One region of the Pseudomonas sp. TE9122 genome, then DNA from elsewhere that is predicted to be linked to it. Evidence: riboswitches for the same ligand, from Rfam matches in the RefSeq annotation. Region 1 holds a riboswitch; the other holds the start of a gene.
What was found. A riboswitch is a leader RNA that binds a small molecule or an ion and turns the genes downstream of it on or off. The one in region 1 is predicted to bind cobalamin.
Positions count from the first base shown of each region.

Region 2: linked by a shared signal. The riboswitch ahead of cobW (cobalamin biosynthesis protein CobW) and the one ahead of cobO (cob(I)yrinic acid a,c-diamide adenosyltransferase) in region 1 are both predicted to bind cobalamin.

Region 1 covers NZ_JBWBQI010000001.1:1,261,490-1,268,863, reverse strand. Annotated here, with positions in the region: gene cbiB (adenosylcobinamide-phosphate synthase CbiB) at 1-861, opposite strand, end outside; gene bluB (5,6-dimethylbenzimidazole synthase) at 858-1,508, opposite strand; gene ACZ9BE_RS05620 (cobyrinate a,c-diamide synthase) at 1,505-2,905, opposite strand; gene cobO (cob(I)yrinic acid a,c-diamide adenosyltransferase) at 2,902-3,513, opposite strand; cobalamin riboswitch at 3,596-3,825, opposite strand; gene ACZ9BE_RS05610 (hypothetical protein) at 3,988-4,572, shown strand; gene ACZ9BE_RS05605 (PQQ-dependent sugar dehydrogenase) at 4,639-5,952, shown strand; gene ACZ9BE_RS05600 (C40 family peptidase) at 6,080-6,616, opposite strand; gene ACZ9BE_RS05595 (C40 family peptidase) at 6,832-7,374, opposite strand, start outside.
Region 2 covers NZ_JBWBQI010000001.1:2,153,612-2,160,985, forward strand. Annotated here, with positions in the region: gene nfuA (Fe-S biogenesis protein NfuA) at 1-449, shown strand, start outside; gene cobM (precorrin-4 C(11)-methyltransferase) at 594-1,340, opposite strand; gene ACZ9BE_RS09790 (cobalamin biosynthesis protein) at 1,419-1,832, opposite strand; gene ACZ9BE_RS09795 (CbtA family protein) at 1,829-2,530, opposite strand; gene ACZ9BE_RS09800 (CbtB domain-containing protein) at 2,542-2,739, opposite strand; cobalamin riboswitch at 2,863-3,081, opposite strand; cobalamin riboswitch at 3,965-4,176, shown strand; gene cobW (cobalamin biosynthesis protein CobW) at 4,276-5,340, shown strand; gene cobN (cobaltochelatase subunit CobN) at 5,344-7,374, shown strand, end outside.

The sequences.
Region 1 (7,374 bases):
TACGCCGCGCTGGACCAATTGCCAGCCACGGTCAATGGAATCGGCATCCGCCGGCGCACCTTCGCCCAGTTGTGGGCGCTCATGCAGTTCGCCGTGATAGATCGCCGGGCCACCCAACTCGACGCCCAGCGCACCGGCACCGGCCGCCATCACCGGGCCGGCGTTAGGGCTGTCCCACTGCGGCGCTTGGGTGCGCCAGCACTTCAGCGCGAGGCGGGTCTTGCCGAGCAGCGCGTAGGTCAATGCCACCAGACGCGCAGGAATGTAGTTCAACACGTCGTCGATTTTCGCCGCCGCCCAGCCGAAACGTTCGAAGCGTTCGTTGCGATAACCCCACATCGCATCGAGGGTATTGCTCAAGCGATACAGAACCACGCCCGGGGCGCCGGCGACGACAAACCAGAACAGCGCAGCGAACACCGCATCGCTGCCGTTCTCCAGCACCGACTCAGTCGCGGCACGGGCCACGGCAGTGCTGTCGAGTTCATCGGTCTGGCGGCTGACCAGATAACCGACACGCTTGCGCGCCTCGTCCAGATCATCGGCGCGCAACGCAGCCGCGACCGGCGCGACATGTTCGCCGAGGCTGCGCATGCCGAGTGCGCAATACAGCGCGAGAATCTCGACAATCCAGCCGACATAGGGCGCCCAGGAAAATGCGGTGGCGAGCAGAGTCAGCGGCAGCACCGCGAGCACCCACGCGGTCACGCCATGGCTGCGCCAGCCACGACCGCCGGCGTTGAAGCGTTGCTCGATGCGCCCGGCAAAATTGCCGAACGCCACCAGCGGATGCCAGCGTTTCGGTTCACCGAGCAGCGCATCCAGCGCTACCGCAGCGACACTCAGCAACGCCACACTCATTGATTCACTCCCCAATAATTTTCGTACAGCAACTCGTTGAGCGGCCGCGCCTGCGCCCAGCCTTCGAGCACCAACATCGGCGCCGAATAGAACTCCCTGACCGGGCCGAGACACAACACCGCCAGCGGTTTCGCACCGGCCGGCAATTTGAGCAAATCCGCCAAGGCTTGCGGTTCGAACAACGAAACCCAGCCCATGCCCAGGCCTTCGGCGCGGGAGGCCAGCCACAGATTCTGGATCGCGCAGGACAGCGAGGCCATGTCCATTTCCGGCAACGTGCGCCGACCGAAGATGTGTTTTTCGCGATCGTCCATCAGCGCTGCGACCAGCACTTCGGCGCAATCGTTGATGCCTTCGACCTTGAGCTGCATGAACTCATCGCTGCGCTCGCCAAGGGCTTCGGCAGTGCGGATGCGCTCTTCTTCCACCAGATCGCGGATCTGCCCGCGCAGAGCACGATCGCTGATGCGGATGAAGCGCCAGGGCTGCATCAGACCGACGCTCGGCGCTTGATGAGCGGCTTCAAGCAGACGACGCAGCAACTGCGGCTCGACGCTGCCGCCGGTGAAGTGGCGCATGTCGCGGCGCTCGGCGATTGCCTTGTAGACCGCTGCGCGCTCGGCTTCGGAGAAGGTGTTGTCGGTCATGGCCCCATCGCTGGCAAGCCAGCTCCCACAGGAGATCGCATTTCTTCAGGAAGCTCACCATTCACTGTGGGAGCGAGCTTGCTCGCGAAGCCGGCCTCACGATCTGGCGCAAACAATGCGGCAATCGCAGTCGGATTCGACGGGAAATAAAAATGCACATAAGAAGCCGTCATCCGCCCCTCGCGATAAACCGCCTCGGCCCCACGCCCGCCATTAGGACTCACCCCCCGGGCAATCGGCGTCAGCTCTGTGGTGGTCAGGGAATGATGATAGGTATGCCCACGCAAGGAACCTTCCGGCAGCTCAACCGCCTGCAACGCCAGCGCCGCCAGACGCTTCTGCATCACCGCCTCGCCCTTGAGCAAACCGACCAGCTCAGCACGGGTGCCTTCCACGTCGGTCAGCGAATCAAGCAGATAAAGCATGCCGCCACACTCGGCGAGCAACGGCTTGCCCGCCGCATGGTGCGCGCGGATCGCCGCCAGCATTGAGGCGTTTTGCGCCAGCGCGACGTGATGCAGCTCTGGATAGCCGCCCGGCAGATACAGGCTGTCCGCCTCGGGCAATCGGGTGTCGCGAATCGGCGAGAAGAAGCGCAATTCGGCGCCCATCGCCCGCAGCAGATCGAGACTGGCGCCATAGGTGAAGGCAAAGGCTTCATCGCGGGCAACGGCGATGCGCACACCTTTTAATAGAGGCTCGGCGGCGATGACGTCAGGCCCGGCGAATTCAACGGCCGGTGGCAGCGCGACCTCGCAACTGCTGGCCAGCGCATCGGCGGCCGCGTCGAGGCGCAGATCCAGATCATTCAATTCGCTGGCCTGAACCAGGCCGAGGTGGCGGCTCGGCAATTCGATACCGGTTTCGCGGGACAGCGCACCGTACCAGCGCAGACCTTCGGTGAGGCTGCCTTCGAGTAATTGCGCATGGCGCAAGGTGCCGACGCGGTTGGCCAGCACGCCAGCGAACGGCAAGTCCGGCTGATACTTGGCCAGGCCCAGCGCCAAGGCGCCAAAGGTCTGCGCCATGGCGGTGCCATCGATCACGCCGAGCACCGGCACACCGAAGTGGCGCGCCAGATCAGCGCTGGATGGCGTGCCGTCGAAAAGGCCCATCACGCCCTCGATCAGAATCAGGTCAGCCTCGGCGGCGGCTTCCCACAACAGCCGGCGACTTTCCTGCTCGCCGACCATCCACATGTCCAGTTGATACACCGGCGCACCGCTCGCGCGCTCGAGGATCATCGGGTCGAGAAAGTCCGGACCGCATTTGAACACGCGCACCTTGCGCCCTTGGTTGCGATGCAAACGGGCGAGTGCGGCGGTGACGGTGGTCTTGCCCTGACCGGAGGCCGGCGCGGCGATCAACACCGCCGGGCAGTGACGTGGTTGCTTCAAAGTTCGACGCCTTTCTGCGCTTTGATCCCGGCCTGAAAGGCGTGCTTGAGCATGCCCATCTCGGTGACCGTGTCGCCCATCTCGATCATTTCCGGCTTGGCGCCGCGCCCGGTGACAACCACGTGCTGCATCGGCGGGCGCGCTTGCAGATCGCTGAGCACCTGATCGAGATCGAGGTAGCCGTGCTTGAGGGCGATGTTCAATTCATCGAGCACCACCAGACCGATCGAAGGGTCGCGCAACAATTCGCGCGAGACTTCCCAAGCGGCGGTCGCAGCGGCGATGTCGCGCTGACGATCCTGGGTTTCCCAGGTGAAGCCTTCGCCCATGACGTGGAAACGCACCTGCTCGGGGAAGCGGCGGAAAAACAATTCTTCGCCAGTGCTGTTGCGGCCCTTGATGAACTGCACCACGCCGCACTGCATGCCGTGGCCCATCGCGCGGGCGAGCATGCCGAATGCCGAGCTGCTCTTGCCTTTGCCGTTGCCGGTCAGCACCAGCACCAGGCCACATTCGTCGGGCGAGTTGGCAATGCGTTCGTCGATCACGGCCTTCTTGCGCTGCATGCGCGCCAGATGGCGTTCGTCACGCTCGGGGGAATCAGTCATGGGGGAGCTCTCCGTTGAGGCTGGATAACGGCGGGCAGGCAAAAGAATAGACGGCAAAAAGCCTGGCATCGCCCACCGTGATGCCGCTGAGATGGATCAGGCCGGTCTCCGGGCTCATGAGCGGCGTTTCGCCGGACTGCGCGCCTTCCCGCTTCTTTCGAGGCAGTGGCTCAAGGCGCAGTTTTCACTCATTTACCGTTGCGGGGGCAGCGCCGGGATCGTCGTGGCTTCGCTCGAAGACCACCCTCACCGGCTTCCCTGTTTCACTCTGTCGACGCTGGGCCACAGAGCACCTGAAACAAGCGGCGAAGGTTAGAGGGTTGGGGGTGGAGCGTCAATTGAAGAGGCGCTTTGCGCGCGAATAACTGCCGCTGATCCATTGTGCAGCGGCAATCTTGTGCCAGACTGCGACAAGTGATATCAAAGAGCCATGCTTTTCCCGAAAAGCCCATTACAACAATAAGGATGACGACGATGCAAGGCATGATCATCAGCAACCCGCGCCTGGAATTTCTGCGCCCGGTGCTGGAACGCTGGTTTGACTGTATCGATCGCTACAACACTGTACGCGGCGACAACGACACGCCGTACTGGCACGACGAGAAAGCCAATCTCGGCCTGCTCGCGGCAGCGGCGTGGATGGCTGAAATGGTCACGCTGAACGACACGGCCACGCGCAAACAGAACGAAGAAGGCGAACGCAATGCTCGCGCCGACCTGCTGATTGCCGGCGCCGAAGACCGCGCGTTCATTCAGGCCACGCAACGTTGGCCACGGGTCAACAATCTCAACCTGACCCAGGCCCTGCTCGACATCACCGTTGATGCCAAGCGCATCAGCTACGCCAGCGATCTCAAGCTCGGCTGCCTCTTTGTTGCTCCGCAAAAACCTCAGCACAGCGCCAGCCCCGAAGAATTGCAGGACATGGTCGACGACCTGCAAAAGGAACACACCTGCGCCGTGGCCTGGTATTTCCCCTACGCCTATCGCAAATTGCACAGCGACGCGGGCAACTATCATCCGGGCATCGCCGTGCTGTTCAAGGAAGCCCGCGGTTGAGCAGTTGAACCATCGGGCCTGCGCCCTCCTCTATGTTTAGGAATGCATTCATAGGGAAGATCAGCAATGCGCAAGGCCCAACTCGCTCTTATCATCGCCGTCGCTGGCGGGCTCGCCGCCTGCGGTGAAACCTCCAGCCTGCAAGTCTCCGACGGCACCGGCCCGTCACCGAAACTGCCCGAACCGAACAAGACGCTGATCCCGACAGTCAACATCGCCCCGGCGGTGGGCTGGCCGGACGGCGCGAAACCGACCGCAGCGGCCGGCACCCAGGTCGCCGCGTTTGCCGAAGGCCTCGATCACCCGCGCTGGCTCTACGTGCTGCCCAACGGCGATGTGCTGGTGGCGGAAACCAATGCGCCGCCCAAGCCCGATGACAGCAAAGGCATTCGTGGCTGGGTGATGAAGAAAGTCATGGGCAAGGCCGGCGCCGGCGTGCCCAGCCCGAACCGCATCACCCTGCTGCGTGATGCCGACCACGATGGCGTCGCGGAAACCCGCACGGTGTTCCTGCAGAACCTCAACTCGCCATTTGGCATGACGCTGGTTGGCAACGATTTGTACGTAGCCGACACCGACCGCCTGCTGCGCTTCAACTACGAGCCGGGCGCCACCGAGATCAAGACCCAACCGATCAAAGTCGTCGACTTGCCCGGCGGCACGCTGAATCACCACTGGACCAAAAACGTCATCGCCAGCAAGGACGGCAACAAGCTCTACGTCACCGTCGGCTCGAACAGTAACGTTGGCGAAAACGGTCTGGATCAGGAAGAAGGCCGCGCGGCGATCTGGGAAGTCGATCGTGCGACCGGCAATCACCGGATCTTCGCCTCGGGTATCCGCAACCCCAACGGCCTGGCTTGGGAACCCACCAGCGGCGCCTTGTGGACAGCGGTCAACGAGCGTGACGAAATCGGCAGCGATCTGGTGCCGGACTACATCACCTCGGTCAAGGACGGCGGCTTCTATGGCTGGCCGTTCAGCTACTACGGCCAGCACGTCGATGTGCGGGTCAAACCGCAGAATCCGGATCTGGTGGCCAAGGCCATCGCTCCGGATTACGCGGTCGGTCCGCACACCGCTTCGCTGGGCCTGACCTTCGCCGATGGCAACCGCTTGCCGGCGCAATTCAAGGAAGGCGCATTCATTGGCCAGCACGGCTCGTGGAACCGCAAACCGCACAGTGGCTACAAGGTGATTTTCGTGCCGTTTACTGGCGGCAAGCCGACCGGGCAGCCGGTGGATGTGCTGACCGGTTTCCTCGACAAGGACGAGAATGCGCTGGGCCGCCCGGTAGGCGTGGTGATCGATCAGCAAGGTAGCTTGCTGGTGGCGGATGATGTGGGCAACAAGGTGTGGCGCGTTTCTGCCAGCAAGTAAGTTAAGCGCGACGCAAAAAATGTGGGAGCGAGCCTGCTCGCGAAAGCGGTTTATCAGTCAGATCATTGTCGACTGACACTCCGCCTTCGCGAGCAGGCTCGCTCCCACATTTAGTTATGCATACGCACTAGGGGTTATGCGCCAGCTGCCCCGGCTGCAACACCCGCTTGGCGCTCAGATACGCCTTCTGCCAATACGCTTTCGACAGACTGTCGAGCTTGACCGTGCCGCCAGTGGCCGGTGCATGCACGAAGCGACCCTCGCCGACGTAAATCCCCGCATGACTGACCTGCGAGCCGCCATTGGTGGCGAAGAAAATCAGGTCGCCGGTTTGCAAGCCTTCCTTGCCGACATTCGGCGCCTGCATGACGATCATTTCGCGGGTCGAGCGTGGCAGCGAAATGCCCGCCGCGTCGCGGTATACGAAACCGATCAGACCACTGCAATCGAAACCGGAATCCGGGGTGTTGCCGCCCCAGCGATACGGCGTACCGACCAGGCCGAGGGCACGGAACAACACGTCTTCAGCAACGGGGGAAAAAGCCTGGGAGGGAGCGAACACGATCGGCGCGCGAACCACGGGGGCTGGCGGCGGTGTGCGGCTGGCGCAGGCGCTGAGCAGCGCGGCGCAAAGGATCAAGGTGAGGCGGGCCGACATCGTCATAAGCAGAACATCCTGATCTGGCTGCGGCTTTCTCTGCCGAATGGACAGAAACAAAACCGCCTGCGTCATCACGCAGGCGGTTTGCCATCAATATAGATTCAGGATTCTAGCGGCTACGCGGCAAACTTCAAGTAAGACTTTAACTTCACCTTGTAAAGTTTAGGTCTACTCCGTTGCCGTGCCGTTTTGTCGCCGCGAACGCAGCGACATGCAGGTTACTTGCGAGCGGTGACCACGGTCGGCGCCATGGCGAGTGCACGCTTGGCTTCGATGAAGGTCTTGCTCCAGTAGCTGTCACCCAGGCTGTCGATGCGAACACCGCCGCTGCGACGACTGCTGGAGTGAATGAACTGGTTGTCACCCAGGTAGATGCCGGCGTGACTGACACGACCGCGACGACCATTGGTGGCGAAGAACAGCAGATCACCCGGCTCAAGGTTGCTGCGCGAAACCAGCGGCGCATCAACGTTGATCATTTCGCGAGTGGAGCGCGGCAGGTTCATGCCCGCCTCTTCGCGGAACAGGTAACCGATGAAACCGCTGCAATCGAAACCGGCTTCAGAGGTACCGCCGAAACGGTAACGAGTACCGATCAGGGACATGCCGCGTTCGAGGATGCTGTCAGCCAGTACAGGAAGCTGATAAGGCTTGCTGCCGTTGAACTGGTTGAGTTCTTTTTCGGTGTCCAGCTCTTCCTGATAAATAACGGAGGACTGGGCGGTAGCAGAATTCTTGACCTGTTGCGGCGGCTCTTGAAC
Region 2 (7,374 bases), 890 kb from region 1:
ACTGCAAGCCAGGCGAAGAGAAGCCTGAAGACACCGCGCTGGGGCTGAAAAGCTTCACCGCCTACATCGATTCGTTCAGCGAAGCGTTTCTTGATGACGCGGTCGTTGATTACGCCACCGACCGCATGGGCGGCCAACTGACCATCAAGGCACCGAATGCCAAAGTGCCGATGGTCAATGCCGACAGCCCGGTCAACGAGCGCATCAACTACTACCTGCAAACCGAGATCAACCCGGGGCTGGCCAGCCACGGCGGTCAGGTCAGCCTGATCGACGTTGTCGAGGACGGCATTGCCGTGTTGCAGTTCGGTGGCGGTTGCCAGGGCTGCGGCCAGGCCGACGTAACCTTGAAGGAAGGCATCGAGCGCACCCTGCTCGAGCGCATTCCGGAGCTCAAGGGCGTTCGCGACGTGACCGACCACACGCAGAAAGAAAACGCCTACTACTAAGGCGTTCGCTGCGAACATGAAAAACGGCGCCCCGTGAGCGCCGTTTTTTTATGGGTAACTTTTGCCGCCCCCATTCGCGAGCAGGCTCGCTCCCACAATGAAATGCAATCACCTGTGGGAGCGAGCCTGCTCGCGAAGGCGTCTTCAAGGGCGATAAAGATGCGCATGCCCGGCGCGATACAACGATGATTCGCCAAACACCTCGCTGCCCAGCACCCTGCCAACCAGAATCAGCGCCGTACGCCGAAAGCCTTTGGCCTCGACCTTGTCGGCAATGTCCGCCAATGTACCTACCACCCAGTCCTGATCCGGCCATGTCGCGCGGTGAATAACGGCAATCGGGCAGTCCGCGCCGTAATGCGGCAGCAGTTCGACCAGTATCTTTTCCAGATGATTGACCCCCAGATGAATGGCCATGGTCGCGCCGTGCTGCGCCAGGCTCGCCAGTTCTTCGCCGGCGGGCATCGCGGTCTTGTCGGCGTAACGGGTCAGGATCACGCTTTGCGAAATGTCCGGCAGGGTCAACTCGGCGCCCAGCAGCGCTGCGCATGCCGCTGTGGCGGTCACGCCCGGAATGATCTCGAAAGGAATGTTCAGCTCACGCAAGTAGCGAATCTGCTCACCAATCGCGCCGTACAGACCTGGATCCCCGGAATGCACACGGGCCACATCCTGGCCTTGGGCATGGGCAGTCTTGATCTGATCGATGATCTGTTCCAAGTGCAGTTCAGCGCTATTGACCACGATTTCGGCCTGATGACCTTCCAGCACCGCGGCGGGTACCAGCGAACCGGCGTAGATAATCACCGGGCAGCTGCGAATCAGCCGTTGGCCTTTGACGGTGATGAGTTCCGGGTCGCCGGGGCCGGCGCCGATGAAGTAGACGGTCATCGTTGAGTCCTTGTGAAGAGGCGCAGGCACACTGCAGATGAAGCGTGCTCATGATCAATGGCGGGGATTATCGGGATTTTATGCAGCGCCGGCCAATGCCAGCGTGGCCTGCGCATATTTCTGCCGGTGGATCAGCAGTTTCGCCGGCGCCTGAATCAGTTGCTCGGCGAGCGCCAGCGCGGCGCTTTCCGCCACGCCGTAGCAGCCGGTGCGCTCAAAGGCGATCTGCGATTGATGGCTGAGGCGCTGCTGATAGGGCGCCAGTTCGGCACTGTTGAAATACTGCAGCGGCAGGTTCAACTGTGTGGCCAGTTCCAGCAACCCCGGTTCGTCGCGCTTGAGATCGATACTCGCCAGAGCCTTGACCGCTCGCAGTTCGATGCGGTGTGCCTGCAAAGCCTGGTCGAGTAACGCACGCAACGTACTGGCCGGGCAGCCCCGCTGGCAGCCGAGGCCGACCACGAGGGTCGGCGCTGCGCGGTCATCGGTCATGCCTGATATGGGCCTGCGCTTTTGCGGCGGAACAACCATGCACTGATCAGGCCCAAGGCCAGCCAGAACGCGACGTTGGTCAGCTGCGAAGCGATTTTGAACTGGGTTTCCAGTGCCTCTGGAGCGAGCATCGAATGCACCTGCGGTTGCGGCGCGCCGATCACATGCGGCACGGCGAGAATCGCTACACCAAGAAGCTTCATCAGCCAGTGACGGCTGAAAGCGATCAGTGCCAGGCCGACAGCGGTCGAAGCGGCAGTGCCGATCCACCAGATCTGCCGCGAAGCCAGATCGGCGGCGGCTGTGCCCGGCAACTCAGGTGGCAGGCCCAAGGTCGGCGCGAGAACGAACGTGGCGTAACCGGCCAGACCCCAGAGCAGCCCTTGCGAGGTCTTGGTCGGCGCGCGCAAGGTGTACAGGCCGGCGAGCATCAAGGCGAAACCCACTGCCACCACCAGATTACCGCCAGTGGTCGAGACCACACGCTGCCAGCCGTCTTCCGGCTCCCAGGCTTCGCCATCATGGCTGTGGGCGGCGGTGCCGGCGGCGTGTTCGTGGACTTGCGCGACCGGTTCGGATTTCTCGAAGGTTTCGGCCTGCAGAATCAGTGGCGATACCCAGAAACTCTGCAGCAGGGTCAGCAGCAGGGCGGCCAGCAAGCCGGTGAAGCCTGCGGTTTGCGCGATACGTTTGATCATTTCGGCAGGCCTCAGTGGCACGGGAACGCGGCGCTGTGGCGGGTATCGTGGGCGGCGTTGTGCACCGCTTCGATGTGCGAGAAACCGGCGAACCAGACCAGGCTGGCACCGAGGATCGAGGCGAAGAGGGCGGCGGCGACGCGTTGGCCGAGTGTGGTGCTGCTGGAGATGTGGTCAGTGTGGCTGACGGTGTTACTGATGATCGACATAGCGCTTCCCTCTGAAATGTCAGCGGGTAAACAGAGCGCATGAAAATCCCTGCGAGCCGGGCACGCAGGGATTTCGAACAGCGCCCGCCCACCGCGGGTTTGTTTGTGGTCAGCGGCGCTTGCGCGTGCTGGGTGTTGCGGGCCGGTCTCCGGGCTTGCGAGGGGTTGGCTGGTCGCCGACCTGCAAGCATCACCTTCCCATGCCGGGGCACAGTGGATCTGACGCTTCGCTCGCTTACCGTTGCGGGGGCAGCACCGGACTGACATGGCTTTGAGTAAAGCACATGATTCACCGGTTTCCCGTTTCACCCTGTGAAGGGCACCCGTAACAAGGTGGGCAGGAGAACATGGGTTTGGGTTTTTAGTCAATTTCCGGGGAGTTTTCGGTGCTGCGGTGGGGGATTTTTCTGATGTTTTTGTGTGTATATCCGTTGCTGCGGGTGTTGCTGATTACGGTTTCGCCCTTACGGCGAGGCACTTTTTCCAAACGCCGAAAAAGTACCCAAAAAGGCTTGCTCCTACGTTCGGCCCTCGCAGGCTCGGGTTCCTTCGCTCCGGGACTGATCCGGGCGCAGCGGCTCCGGTTTGCTTCGCTGCACCTACACTCGCTGTGTACGACTGCGTCGTACGGTCGCTGCGCTCCCACGCCCGGATCAATCCCTCCACTCAGCCTTCCGACGTCGCCGGTGGATCAAGATCAAGAGCACTCGAGCTTGCGCTCATTGTTGAGTGGGGCGGCTGCGCCGCGGGCAGCTGCGCTGCTTTGCTTTTGCTTTTGTGGGAGCGAGCCTGCTCGCGAAGGCGGCCTGACATCCGACCTGTTCTTGAGCTGGTGCGCGATCCAACTGTAGGAGCTGCCGAAGGCTGCGATCTTTTGCTTTTGCCTTTGCTTTTGCTCTGGCTTTTGATCTTTTGCCCCTTCGGCAGGCTTCGTTACGGGATCGATCCGGGGGTGGGAGCGCAGCGACCGTGCGACGCAGTCGTACACAGCGGAAGGAGGTGCAGCGAAGCAAACCGTAGCCGCTGCGCCCGGATCGGTCCCGTAACGAAGGTACCCCGAGCCCCAGCGAGCGGGCCGTACGCCGGGGCAAAGCCTTTTGGTTCCTTTTTGGCGTTTGAAAAAGGGACTCGCTGTAAGAGCGAAACCATAAGAAGCCGTTACCGCAGCAACGGATATGCCCCCGAACTCAAACTCAACGCCCATTGACCCACGACGGACCCATGCGTAGCCTTGCGCTTTCGAGGTTCTTCGGCACTCGCCGAAGCTAAGAAGGGAACGCGGTCAAAGCCGCGGCTGCCCCCGCAACTGTGAACGGTGATGTTCGTTGCCACGCCACTGCCAGCTCAACCGATGAGCCAGCGGGAAGGCGCAATGGACGCCAGGCCCAACGCCTGAACGCCGTCAGCCAGGAGACCTGCCTCGTCACAGATTCTCACTACAACCGGGCGGGGTGATCCGGTGGCGAATGCTTCCGGCGTGCACGCGCGCTGCCGGTTCTCGTCCCGTATGCCCGCCGCTTGCCAAAGGGCATACCGATGAAAACACTGGCCAAACTCCCCGTCACCATCGTCACCGGTTTCCTCGGTTCGGGCAAAACCACGCTGCTGCGGCACATGCTCGACAACGCTCAGGGCCGGCGCATCGCGGTGATCGTCAACGAGTTTGGCGAGCTGGGCATCGACGGTGAAATCCTCAAGCAATGCACCATCGGCTGCACCGAAGAAGAGGCCAGCGGCCGCGTTTATGAGCTGGCCAACGGCTGCCTGTGCTGCACCGTGCAGGAAGAATTCTTCCCGGTGATGCGCGAGCTGGTTGCCCGTCGCGGCGATCTCGACCACATCCTTATTGAAACCTCGGGCCTGGCCCTGCCAAAACCGCTGGTGCAAGCCTTCCAGTGGCCGGAAATTCGCAGTGCCTGCACCGTCGATGCAGTCATCACCGTGGTCGACAGCCCGGCCGTCGCTGCTGGCACCTTCGCCGCGTTCCCGGATCAGGTCGATGCCCAGCGCAAACTCGATCCGAACCTTGATCACGAGTCGCCGCTGCATGAACTGTTCGCCGATCAACTGGCCAGCGCTGACCTGGTGATCCTCAACAAAGCCGACCAGACCAGCCCGCAAGACCTGGCTCGCGTACGCGCTGAAGTAGCCGAAGAGCTGCCGCCAGCGGTAAAAATCGTCGAAGCCAGCAATGGCCGCCTGCCGCTCGACGTGCTGATCGGTCTCGGTGCCGGCTCTGAAGAGCATATCGACAGCCGCCACAGCCACCACGATCACCACCATGACGGTGATGACGACGACCACGATCACGACGCCTTCGATTCGATCTCCATCGAATTGCCGCAAGCCGACGAAAGCTTGCTGCTCGATGCGCTGACGCAACTGGTGGTGCAGCACGGCATCCTGCGGGTCAAAGGCTTCGCGGCGATTCCGAACAAGCCGATGCGCCTGTTGATCCAGGGTGTGGGCACGCGTTTCGACAAGCATTTCGACCGCCAGTGGGGCGCCGACGAAGCGCGTGTCACGCGTCTGGTGCTGATCGGACAGGAACTCGATGCCGCACAACTCGAAGCGCAATTGCGCGCTGCGCTCAGCGTTTAAGCCATGCACCTGCTCAGGACCCAGCCGGGCGGATTCGTCTCGGACGACAACATTGCCGACCTCGGACAAACCCCCGCCGAGCTGGTGATCCTGTGCAGCGGCGATTCCAGCCTGGCGCTGCTCGCCGAGGCTGCGCAGCAACTGCCCGATGACTATCCGAGCCTGCGTCTGGCCAACCCGATGCAGGTGCAGAATCATGCCTCGGTCGATCTGTATGTCGACGAAGTGCTGCGCCACGCCAAGGTCATTCTGATCTCACTGCACGGCGGCATCGCCTATTGGCGCTACGGTGTCGAGCGGCTGGTCGAGTTGTCCGAACGCGGCGTGCAACTGATTCTGGTGCCTGGCGATGACCGCCCGGATCCCGAACTCAGTGACTTGAGCACGGTCAGCGCCGAAGTGCGCGATCGACTCTGGCAATTTCTGCGTCAGGGCGGCATGGGCAATGCGCTGGATTTCTTCCGTTGCCTGGGCAACCAATGGTTCGCCCGCGATTACCCGTGGAGCGAGCCGCAAACCCTGCCGCGCACGGCGATTTATCACCCACAGAAAAACAGCGCTGCCCTGAGCGACTGGCAAGCCGAATGGCTGCCCGGTCAACCGGTGGCGGCGTTGTTGTTTTATCGCTCGCATTTGCAGGCGGCGAACACGGCGTTCATCGATGTGTTCTGTCAGCGTTTGCAGGCAGCCGGGCTCAATCCGCTGCCGATCGCGGTGGCCAGTCTGAAGGAGCCCGGTTGTCTGTCGGTGGTCGAGGACTGGCTGGATGAAGTCGAGGCGGGGGTGATTCTCAACACCACCGGTTTTGCCCAGTCCAGCCCCGAAGCGCCGCATCTGCGCCCGTTTCGCCGCAACATCCCAGTGATTCAAGCCATCTGCGCCCAGGACAACGAACCCGGCTGGCGCGACAGCGAACAGGGCCTTGGGCCGCGTGATCTGGCGATGCACATTGCTTTGCCGGAACTCGATGGACGCATCATCAGCCGACCGATCAGCTTCAAGGATCTGGCCTGGCGCAGCGAGCGCAGTCAGTCCGATGTGGTCTGCTACCGCGCCCAGCCCGAACGCATGGAATTCGTCGCCGAACTGGCGCGGCGCTGGATTGCTTTGGCACACGTGCCGAACGGCGAAAAACGCATCGCCCTGATCCTCGCCAACTACCCGACCCGCGACGGCCGCATCGGCAACGGTGTCGGCCTCGATACGCCAGCGGCGGCGCTGAACATCCTCCGCGCTTTGCGCGAAGAGGGTTATCCGGTCACGGCCGAGTTGCCCGATAGCGGCACCGAGCTGATCCAGCAACTGCTCGGCGGTGTCAGCAACGACCTCGACAGTCTCGACCTGCGCCCGTGCCAGCAAAGCCTGGCGATGGACGATTACCTGGCAATGTTCAACGTGTTGCCGGAGGCGAATCGCGCGGCGGTGCTCGAGCGTTGGGGGGCGCCACAAAACGATCCGATGTGCCGCGACGGTCGCCTGATGATCGCCGGTCTGCGTTTCGGTCTGACCTTTGTCGGCATCCAGCCCGCCCGCGGTTATCAGGTCGATCCGAGCGCGGTGTATCACGACCCGGATCTGGTCCCGCCGCACGGCTATCTGGCCTTCTATTTCTGGTTGCGCAACACCTACGGCGCCCACGGCGTGATCCACGTCGGCAAGCACGGCAATCTCGAATGGCTGCCGGGCAAAGGTGTTGGGCTGTCGGAAAACTGCTGGCCCGACGCGCTGCTCGGGCCGTTGCCGAATATCTATCCGTTTATCGTCAACGACCCGGGCGAGGGCGCCCAGGCCAAGCGGCGCACGCAGGCGGTGATCATCGACCACCTGATGCCACCGCTGACCCGCGCCGAAACCTATGGGCCGCTGCGTAATCTGGAGTTGATGGCCGACGAATATTACGAGGCGCAACTGCTCGATCCGCGCCGTGCCCGCGAGTTGCAGCGCGACATTCTGCAATTGGTGCGGGACACGCAGATCGACCGCGAATTGCAACTGGATGCCGCGCTGGACAGCGATGCCGATGCGGCGATCTGG